Regions from separate parts of the Bradyrhizobium sp. WU425 genome, predicted to be linked through region 1. Evidence: predicted binding sites of a transcription regulator. Region 1 holds the regulator's gene; each other region holds the start of a gene.
What was found. Region 1 encodes PhoB, which activates phosphate uptake and scavenging genes when phosphate is short. Its sites were predicted from a motif close to TGTCATNNANCTGTCAT; they were not measured.

Region 1 (3,271 bases):
GCGAAAACGGGGAGCAAATGCGGCGCTGCGCTGTTAGTCATGATGGTCACTTGAATGTTGCGGACGGAGTGAGCGTGCATTGCGCAACGCACCATCGACCGGCCCGGAAAACGAAACGTGCCGCCTCTTGAGGGCGGCACGTGCGACTATCTTAGGCCTGGTGAAACGGGTGTCAATGCCGCCCGGAAAGCCTCGCGAAACGCTGAATCCGTAGTCTTGCGGTGCCGATTTTGCGGGATTTGGCCACGGAACATGTGGAAGCGAGTCGGCGGACTCTTGCGCGGGAGTCACGCCATATTGTAGCGTTTGGATTGTCAGATACGACATCTCGTGCAGTGGTTCTGATCTTTAAGTCCTTATGTACCGGCGTAAACGTTCGGGCGTTCAAGACGCGCCCGGCGAGCCTTAAGGGATTCTGGCGGCACGGGTTTTTGAAGGCTTAGGCATTCGCTGCGAGGCCCCAGGATGGCTGGCGCGCAGCGAGGGAAAGGGTGCAATGACGGTTTTGACCTGGTCCGATGATCGCGTCGAGCAGCTGAAAAAGCTCTGGGAGGCCGGACTTTCGGCCAGCCAGATCGCGGCGGAGCTCGGCAATGTGACCCGCAATGCCGTGATCGGCAAAGTGCACAGGCTCGGCCTTTCGGGCCGCGCCAAGAGCCCATCATCGGCAGCGCCGCGGCCGCGCAAGGCGCGCCCCGCGCAGCACATGATGCGGGTGAGCCGCCCGATCTCGCGCGGCAACACCGCGCTGGCGCAGGCCTTCGAGGTGGAGGCTGAGCCGGATCCGGTCACCTATGACAACGTGGTGCCGATGAGCCAGCGGCTGTCGCTGCTGGAATTGAACGAGGCGACCTGCCACTGGCCGGTCGGCGATCCCTCGAGCCCGGACTTCTTCTTCTGCGGTGGAAGGGCGCTGTCCGGACTGCCCTATTGCGCCCAGCACTCGCGCGTTGCGTACCAGCCGGCGTCGGATCGGCGCCGCGCACCGGTGAAGCCGGGTCCGCGGTAATCACGGCAAGTCGTCGCGCGAAGACGATTCAACAATTTCAGCGTCGTCCCGGCCTAGTGCGCAATTGCGCACGGGGGGCCGGGACCCATACTCCGAGCACGCAATAATCGTGCGGAAGGGGTCACTCCGAGTCTTCGCCAAACCACGTTCGGTGGTTATGGGCCCGGATCAGCGCTCGCTTCGCTCGCTTGTCCGGGACGACGGCTGAGAATGCAGGGACAACTCGCCAACAAACAAGCCTGCAACCCTACACCTGCTCCGCCTTGGCAAACCGATCATCCAGCGCGTAGCCGGCGCCGCGGACGGTGCGGATCGGGTCCTGCTCGCGGCCGAGATTGAGCAGCTTGCGCAGGCGGCCGATATGCACGTCGACGGTGCGCTCGTCGATATAGATGTCGCGACCCCAGACGCTGTCGAGCAGTTGCTCGCGCGAGAACACGCGCCCCGGATGCTCCAGGAAGAACTCCAGCAGGCGATATTCGGTCGGACCGAGATCGATCGGCCGGCCCGAGCGCGCCACGCGGCGCTTGTCGCGGTCGAGCTCGATGTCGCCAAAAGCAAGCACCGTCGCGAGCCGCTCCGGGCTTGCGCGCCGCAGCAGGCCTTTCACGCGCGCCAGCAGCTCCGGCACCGAGAACGGCTTGACGATGTAATCGTCGGCGCCGGTCGCAAGACCCCGCACCCGCTCGCTCTCCTCGCCGCGCGCGGTGAGCATGATGATCGGGAGCTGCTTGGTCTCGGGACGGGTGCGAAGCCGCCGGCACAATTCGATGCCTGACAGGCCCGGCAGCATCCAGTCGAGCACGATCAGATCGGGGATGTGCTCCTTGAGGCGGGTGTCGGCGTCGTCGCCGCGCATCACCGTCTCGACGTCATAGCCGTCGCCTTCGAGGTTGTAGCGGAGAAGCTCGGTCAGGGCTTCCTCGTCCTCAACCACCATAATGCGTGCGCCCATCGGGTCGTCGCTCCCTAAGTCTTCAGGTGTTCGGTACCGTGTTGGCGAAGGTCGTCATGTCGCCCTTCGGCCGCTTGTCGGTGATGGCCTGGCCCTCGATCATGTAGAACACGGTCTCGGCGATGTTGGTGGCGTGGTCGCCGATCCGCTCGATGTTCTTGGCGCAGAACATCAGATGGATGCAGAACGAGATGTTGCGCGGATCCTCCATCATGTAGGTGAGGAGCTCGCGGAACAGCGAGGTGCAGATGGCGTCGACCTCCTCGTCGCCCTTCCAGACCGCCATCGCCGCCGGCAGATCATGCGCGGCATAGGCGTCCAGCACCGACTTGACCTGCTGCTGCACGAGGTCGGTCATGTGCTCGAGGCCGCGGAACAGCTTGAGCGGATGGAAGTCCGTCTCCAGCGCCGCGACGCGCTTGCCCATGTTCTTGGCGAGGTCGCCGATGCGCTCGAGATCGGTCGCGACGCGCATGGCGCCGACGATCTCGCGCAGATCGACCGCCATCGGCTGGCGGCGGGCGATGGTGAGCACCGCACGCTCCTCGATGCGCTTCTGCAGCGCGTCGAGCTCGGTGTCGATGGCGACGACGCGCTGGCCGAGCGGGACGTCGCGGCGGATCAGCGCGTCGACGGACTCGACGATCATGCGCTCGGCGATGCCGCCCATCTCGGCGACCAGGCGAGTGAGTTCCTGGAGGTCGGTGTCGAAAGCCTTTGCGGTATGTTCAGAACCCATGTCGCGTCTCCTAGCCGAACCGGCCGGTGATGTAATCCTGCGTGCGCCGATCTGACGGCGACGTGAAGATCTTGCTGGTGTCGTCGAACTCTATCAGCTCGCCGAGATACATGAAGGCGGTCTTGTCGGAGACGCGCGCCGCCTGTTGCATGTTGTGGGTGACGATAGCGATCGTGTAATCCTCGGACAGCTCCTGGATCAGCTCCTCGACCTTGGCGGTCGAGATCGGGTCGAGCGCCGAACAGGGTTCGTCGAACAGGATCACCTCGGGCCGCACCGCGACGGTGCGGGCGATGCAGAGGCGCTGCTGCTGGCCGCCGGAGAGCGACAGGCCGGAGGCGTTGAGCTTGTCCTTGACCTCGTTCCACAGCGCGCCGCCGCGCAGCGCCTTCTCGACGCGGCCGTCCATCTCGGACTTCGAGATCTTCTCATAGAGACGGATGCCGAACGCGATGTTCTCGTAGATCGTCATCGGGAACGGCGTCGGCTTCTGGAACACCATGCCGACGCGGGCGCGCAGCAAATTGAGGTCCAGCCTGGGGTCGAGGATGTTGGTCTGATCGAGCAT
Region 2 (3,271 bases), 2.1 Mb from region 1:
GCCGCACATCAGGCTCGTCAGCAGCTAGTTAAAGCGTGCCGAGGTCTTTCGGTACGTCGCCGAAGCTGCGGAGCAGTTTTGCGTCCCCGAATTCGCCGGTCATGGGATCGCCGCTGCGGCTGAACGCGACCGCGCCGGTGTGGCCGGCGCCGTGCGACATAATCTCGGCGCGCCGTAGCGCGGCCGCCGCGCTCTGGCATTCCTCGGCCGCACCTGCGACCGGCGATCCGTCCTCGTCGGTCAGGAAAGGTAATGCAACGTAATAGGTGACATCGGACATGGTCGGCTCCGATAGCTGACAGTCAGGCGGCGCTGCTCTTGCTCCGCATCTTGCTGCGCGAGGTCTCCGGAATGCAGCCTGCGGAAACCGCCGCCTGCAATTCTTCCAGCTCGGCCTCCAGATATTCATTGGCCATGATCAGCGCCTTGATGGTGCTGCGCAGATTGCCGTCGCACATCGCGATCGCCTGATCGCAGGCTTGTTCATAATGGCTGTTGTCGAGAAGGGCGGTTAACGACATCTGCATTTTCCTTAGACGGTTTCCCCGGGGGTGTTGGGTGCTCAAATGTTCTTATTTTGTTCCTTTCGAGTCAAGCGGATTTACGTGCGGCGGGGCCGCCGTAAAGTTCTACCCGTGGATCAGGCGATGATGTCGGGCGTGATCTGGTCTTCGATGAACGCGATACGGTCACGCAACAACAGCTTGCGTTTCTTCAACCGCTGTAACCGCAACAGGTCGGGGGCGGGCGATTGATGCAGTGCATCGATCGCCACATCGAGATCTCGGTGTTCCTGGTGCAACCGGGCGAGCTCGGATTCGAGTTCGCGCGCATCTTCATTGGTCATGTCTGCGGTGGCCGAAAAACCGATAGGCGTGAGATTAAGGCTGTGGATGCCCTGTGGAAACTATCGTCCTTGCGCGCCGTGATCGCAAGCGATCTCGGGCTGTCGCGCGCCGATCTCCCGCGACATATTTCTGCGGTCGCTCCGGCGTTGCGCAAGCGCATTGATATCACGGATTTTTCCCGCGTGGTTCCCTTACTCACGCTTCGTTACATATGAATTTCTAAAAATGACAGCGCGACGACTGATATCCATCGACAGAACAAATCGGTGATGTACACTTCCTCGTCCGGTCGAATCCAAGGTTCACCCCTACCGAGGAGGTTTCGAATGACAATTCAGGCACATCTGGTTGAATTGGAACGGAAGCACAAAACTCTCGAAAACGAATTGCACGAAGCTCTCGTGCACCTTTCAACAGACGACCTGCAAATTGTTGAGTTGAAGCGCCGGAAGTTGATGGTCAAGGACCAGATCGAGCGTCTCAGGCACGGCGACACGCTCCACTAGTAACCCCGTAACAGCGTAGAGTTGATCGCACCCTTTCAGGCAGGGATGGGAGCCTTTGCGCTCATCCCTGCTGCAAGGCGCGCAGCGTGCAAGGATTTGCGCGGCTCCAGCGTCTTGTCTGGACGCAGTTCTTTACGCGCAACCGGAATCCAATTCGCTTTAAACCACTAGATGTTTGCGAGCTCGGCGACGTGATCCGCGATCGCGAGCGATGACGTCAATCCGGGCGACTCGATGCCGAACAGATTGATCAGGCCTTCGACGCCGTGATCGCGCGGGCCCTGCATCAAGAAATCCTGCGTGGCCACCGCCGGCGGCACGATCTTCGGGCGGATGCCCGAATAGCTCGGCATGAGAGCACCGTCAGGCAACGTCGGCCAGTATTTGCGGATCGCCGGGTAGAAGCGCTCGGCGCGTGACGGGTCGACCTCATAGTCGATCGTCTCGATCCACTCGACGTCAGGGCCGAAACGGGCCTGCCCGGCCATGTCCAGCGTCAGATGCACCCCTAGGCCACCGGGCTCGGGCACCGGATAGATCAGGCGCGAGAACGGCGCCCTGGCATTGCAGCTGAAGTAGTTTCCCTTGGCGAGGTAGGCCGTCGGGATCCGTTCCAGCGGCATGCCCTCGATGTTGCGCGCCACGGTGGTCGCCGAGAGCCCGGCGGCGTTGACGAGGAGGCTGCATTGCAGCGTCATCGGCGCTTCGCCGCCCGCCTCGATCTCGATGACGCCGGCGGTCGCCTTGGCACGGATCAGCGGGGTGTGAAACGCGAAGGCCGCGCCCGCGTCCTCGGCTTCGCCGCGCAGCGAGAGCATGTAGGCGTGGCTGTCGATGATGCCGGTCGACGGCGACAGCAGCGCGGCGTCACAGGCGAGCGCCGGCTCCAGCGCACGTGCCGCATCACCCGTGAGCAACTGCATGTCGAGCACGCCGTTGGCCTCGGCATGCGCCTTGATCGATTGCAGCTTCTCGGTCTCTTTCGGATTGGTCGCGACGATCAGCTTGCCGCAATTCCTGTGCGGGATGCCGCGCTCGGAACAGTAACGATAGAGCGCGTGCTTGCCGTCGACGCACATGCGCGCCATCCAGCTTCCGGCGCGGTAGTAGATGCCGGCATGGATCACCTCGCTGTTGCGCGAGGAGGTGATGGTGCCGATGGCCTCGGCTTGCTCGAGCACGATCACCTCGCGCCCGGCTTGCGCCAGCTTTCGAGCCACCGCGAGCCCGATCACGCCGGCTCCGATGACGACGCAGTCCACCCTATCCATGGTCGTGCAGGACGTCCGCTCGAAGCGACGATGGCCCCACGCCTGGGGAGGGCGGCGCGGGGCCGTTTTCCGTTAACGAAGCATTTATCATGTCAGGGCAATTGCCGTATTTGATGCCACATTTTTCCGTTGCGCGTACAGGCGTTTACCCGATCCAAACCCGCGAGGCCAGACAATCCGACGTTGAAATCGCGGGTGGCTGATGGCTGAGAAGAACTGGCACGCGGGCAGCGCGCTTCCGATTGCGGTGCAGGCCGTCGTGTGCCTGGCCGCAGCGGTCGCGCCTGCACGCGCCTTTGCCCTTTCCGACAGCTTCGCCCCGCCGAGCTATCTCGGCGAGCTCAATCCCAACGTGATCTGGGAAGCCCTGATCGCGGGCGTCGTGATCTGCTCGTTCCTCATCGCGATCGCGCTGTGGATCCATTCCTCGCTGCGCCGGACCAGACGTCTGCAGCTGCGGCGCAATGCCTTCGTCTCCTCCGCCATGAACAATCTCAACCAGGGCGTGGTGATGACGGATGCGCAGCGGCGCGTCATCTTCTGCAACGACCGCTATATCGAGATTTACGGCCTGGCGCGGTCGGATCTCTGGGCCAACATGAACGGCTACGAACTCCTTGAGCTGCGACGCAAGCGCGGGGTGCTC
Region 3 (3,271 bases), 1.3 Mb from region 1:
CCTCCGCGCACGACGTTCGGCGCGCCGTAGACGATGGCGTCACCGTGGCTTGCTGCCGCCCGCGCTGTCTCCTCGTTGATCGGAAACTCCGCAATCGCCACGCCCATGGCGCGAAAGCCTTCGCGCATCGCGGGCGTCGCATCATCGTGCGAGAGCATCCGCACGTCGGCGGCGCGGGCCGTCGCGGCCAGCCGTGACACGGAAGCCGGCACATCCGCGGCGCGGGACATTATGTGTCCGACCAGCCGGTCGAATTCCTCGCTCGACAGGCCGGTGCGCTCCACCATGCGATTGCGCTTGCGCGGCTTGGCCATGTCCCCAACCGTGCCGTCCATGTGGTCGTTGAAGGCGAACAGGTCGACGCGGCCCTCAGTGAGCCATTGGCTGATCTCGGTTTCGGCGTCGAGATTGTAGGTCTCGTGGCGCAGGTGAAAGCGGGTGTCGGCGGCGAATTGCGGGCGCTGCCGTTCGATCGCCTCCATCAGGCTGCGCGCATTGCCGGCGCTGCGCAGGCCCGGCTCCCACGAACAGGTCGTGGCGTGAAAAACCGTGGTGATGCCGTTGCTGATCGCCTGGCGGTCGCTGTCGGCGAGCGCGACGTCGATCGGGAAATCGACCCCGGCGCGCGGCATCATCTGTCGCTCGAAGGCATCGCCATGCAGATCGACGATGCCCGGCAGGACCAGCAGATCGCGCGCCTTGATCGCCAGCCGCGCCCGGCTGCGCGAGGCATTGATCTCTGCGATGTCCGTTCCGGACACGAGAAGCGACGTTTCGGCGAACTCGGAGCCGATCAGGGCCCGCCCGCCCTCGAGGAATATGTCTGTCACGCGACCGCGCTTCGTTTGCTGGCAGAAGAGGGTGCCCCTGCTTCGTATGCCGTGAGGAAATCCTCAATCCCGAGCTTGCGGAAATTGGGCAGGGCTTCACGCAACTTGTCGTGATCCCAGTCCCACCAAGCGAGCCTCGCAAGCCGCCCCGCAACCTCTTCCGAGAACCGCCGGCGCACGATGCGCGCCGGATTGCCGGCGACGATGGTGTAGGCCGGAACGTCCTTGGTGACGATGGCGCCGGCCGCGATCACCGCGCCGGTGCCGATGTTGCGGCCCGGCAGAACGATCGCGCCATGGCCGATCCAGACGTCATGGCCGATATGGACGTGATGCTGGCGCCGCCAGTCGAAGAATTCCGTGTCGTCGCTCTCGCCTTCGAAATAGGCGCTCGAACGATAGGTGAAGTGCGCCTGCGTGGCGCGTTGCATCGGGTGATTGCCCGGATTGATCCGTGTCATCGCCGCGATCGAGCAGAATTTTCCGATGGTGGTGTAGGTGATCTGGGCGTCGTTCACGACATAGGAGTAATCCCCCATCGTCACCTCGTGCAGCATCGTGCGCGCGCCGACCTCGGTGTAGGCCCCAAGCCTGGCGTCGTGCAGCTTCGCGGAGGGATCGACAGTCGGCTGGACCGAAAGAGCTTTGGCGGCCATGTTGAATCCGAACGAGAGGGCGGGCGTTTCTCTTCGAGCGGCTTGACGACAATGTCATGACGACGCCATGACAGGGGATGAACAGGAGATGAGGTGTGTAGGATCGCCGCACCGCAACGTCCGTGTCACACAAGTGTCAAGCGCCGGCGTTAGCGGTGGGTCCCAGCTACTCTGGAGCCCTGCATGCTGGTGGTTGAAGGTCTGACGTGTCGCTTCGGCGTGAAAGCCGCGGTGGACGACGCCTCGTTTCAAGTCTCTCCCGGCGGCTTCGTCGGCGTGATCGGACGCTCCGGCGCCGGCAAGTCGACCCTGCTGCGGACCATCAACCGTCTCGCGACCCCTGCACAGGGCCGCATCCTGTTCGACGGCCTCGACGTCACGGCGCTGCGCGGCAAGGAGCTGCGGCAGTGGCGGGCGCGCTCGGCGATGATCTTTCAGCAGTTCAATCTGGTGGGCCGGCTCGATGTGCTCACCAACGTCCTGATGGGACGGCTTGCGACGATGCCGGCCTGGCGCTCGCTGTCGCAGACCTGGCCCGAGCAGGACAGGGCGCTGGCGATGTCCGCGCTCGAACAGTTCGACATTGCCCCGCTCGCGGCCCAGCGCGCCGATCAGCTCTCCGGCGGCCAGCAGCAGCGCGTCGCGATTGCCCGCGCGCTGGTGCAGCAGCCCGACATCATCCTCGCCGACGAGCCGATCGCCTCGCTCGATCCGCGCAACACCAAGATCGTCATGGATGCGCTGCTGCGCATCAACAAGCACTTCGGCATCACGGTGCTCTGCAATCTGCATTCGCTCGACCTGGCGCGCAGCTATTGCGACCGCCTGATTGGCATGGCGCAGGGCCGCGTGGTGTTCGACGGCGCGCCGGCCGAGTTGACCGACCACGTGGCGCGCGAGCTCTACGATCTCGAAGCCGCCGAAGTCATGGGCGGCACGCCTGCACCGCTGCGACAGGGCATTCCGGCGCTTGGAAGGGCGGCCGCCGCCTGAGCTGCGCCGCATCAGGACTTACCAATTTTGCGTCAACCGACCTCAACCAATGAAGAGGCTATCATGATTACTCGCAGATTGATTCTCGCCGGCGCCGCCGCGCTCGCGTTGACGACTTCGGCCTCCGCCGAAGACTGGAAAGCCAAATATCCCGAGCTGACCTTCGCGGTCATTCCGGCGGAAAACGCCTCGGGCGTGACCGAGCGCTGGGCGCCGTTCATGAGCTATCTCTCCAGGGAATTGGGCGTGAAAGTCACGCTGCGCATCGCCAACGACTACGCTGCCGTAATCGAAGGCCAGCGTGCCGGCAACATTCACATCGCGAGCTACGGCTCGGCCTCGTTCGCCCGCGCCCGCCTGACCGGCGTCAAGACCGACGCCTTCGCCAACGACATCAACTCCGACGGCTCCACCGGTTATTACTCGGTGTTCTTCGTCAAGGCGAGCAGCGCCTACAAGAGCATCGACCAGCTCAAGGGCAAGAACCTCGGCCTGGTCGACCCGAACTCGACCTCCGGCAACAACGTGCCGCGCTTCGAGCTCGACAAGATGGGCATCGCGGACGCCGACACCTATTTCAGCAAGGTCGTCTTCACCGGAAGCCACGAGAACGCGATCCTGGCGCTGGCGCAGGGCACGGTCGACGTCGCGGCCAACCAGTGGACCAGCGACAACGACTCGACATTAGCGCAGATGCTGACCAAGGGCATGCTGAAGAATGCCGATGGCTCGGCGATGAAAAAGGACGATTTCCGCATCATCCACAAGTCGGCGCCGATCATCAACGGTCCG

Region 2: the regulator PhoB is predicted to act here: its motif matches at 1,074-1,090, upstream of BcanWU425_RS08910 (YdcH family protein).
Region 3: the regulator PhoB is predicted to act here: its motif matches at 1,610-1,626, upstream of phnC (phosphonate ABC transporter ATP-binding protein).

Annotation. Positions count from the first base shown of each region.
Region 1 covers NZ_CP088089.1:7,596,966-7,600,236, forward strand. The annotation lists gene BcanWU425_RS36160 (aspartate aminotransferase family protein) at 1-41, opposite strand, end outside; gene BcanWU425_RS36165 (GcrA family cell cycle regulator) at 497-1,009, shown strand; gene phoB (phosphate regulon transcriptional regulator PhoB) at 1,257-1,964, opposite strand; gene phoU (phosphate signaling complex protein PhoU) at 1,987-2,703, opposite strand; gene pstB (phosphate ABC transporter ATP-binding protein PstB) at 2,714-3,271, opposite strand, start outside.
Region 2 covers NZ_CP088089.1:1,860,898-1,864,168, forward strand. The annotation lists gene BcanWU425_RS08890 (GGDEF domain-containing protein) at 1-28, shown strand, start outside; gene BcanWU425_RS08895 (hypothetical protein) at 29-280, opposite strand; gene BcanWU425_RS08900 (hypothetical protein) at 303-521, opposite strand; gene BcanWU425_RS08905 (YdcH family protein) at 641-847, opposite strand; gene BcanWU425_RS08910 (YdcH family protein) at 1,175-1,354, shown strand; gene BcanWU425_RS08915 (NAD(P)/FAD-dependent oxidoreductase) at 1,522-2,625, opposite strand; gene BcanWU425_RS08920 (sensor domain-containing protein) at 2,828-3,271, shown strand, end outside.
Region 3 covers NZ_CP088089.1:1,003,133-1,006,403, forward strand. The annotation lists gene BcanWU425_RS04710 (alpha-D-ribose 1-methylphosphonate 5-triphosphate diphosphatase) at 1-830, opposite strand, end outside; gene BcanWU425_RS04715 (acetyltransferase) at 827-1,486, opposite strand; gene phnC (phosphonate ABC transporter ATP-binding protein) at 1,670-2,479, shown strand; gene phnD (phosphonate ABC transporter substrate-binding protein) at 2,543-3,271, shown strand, end outside.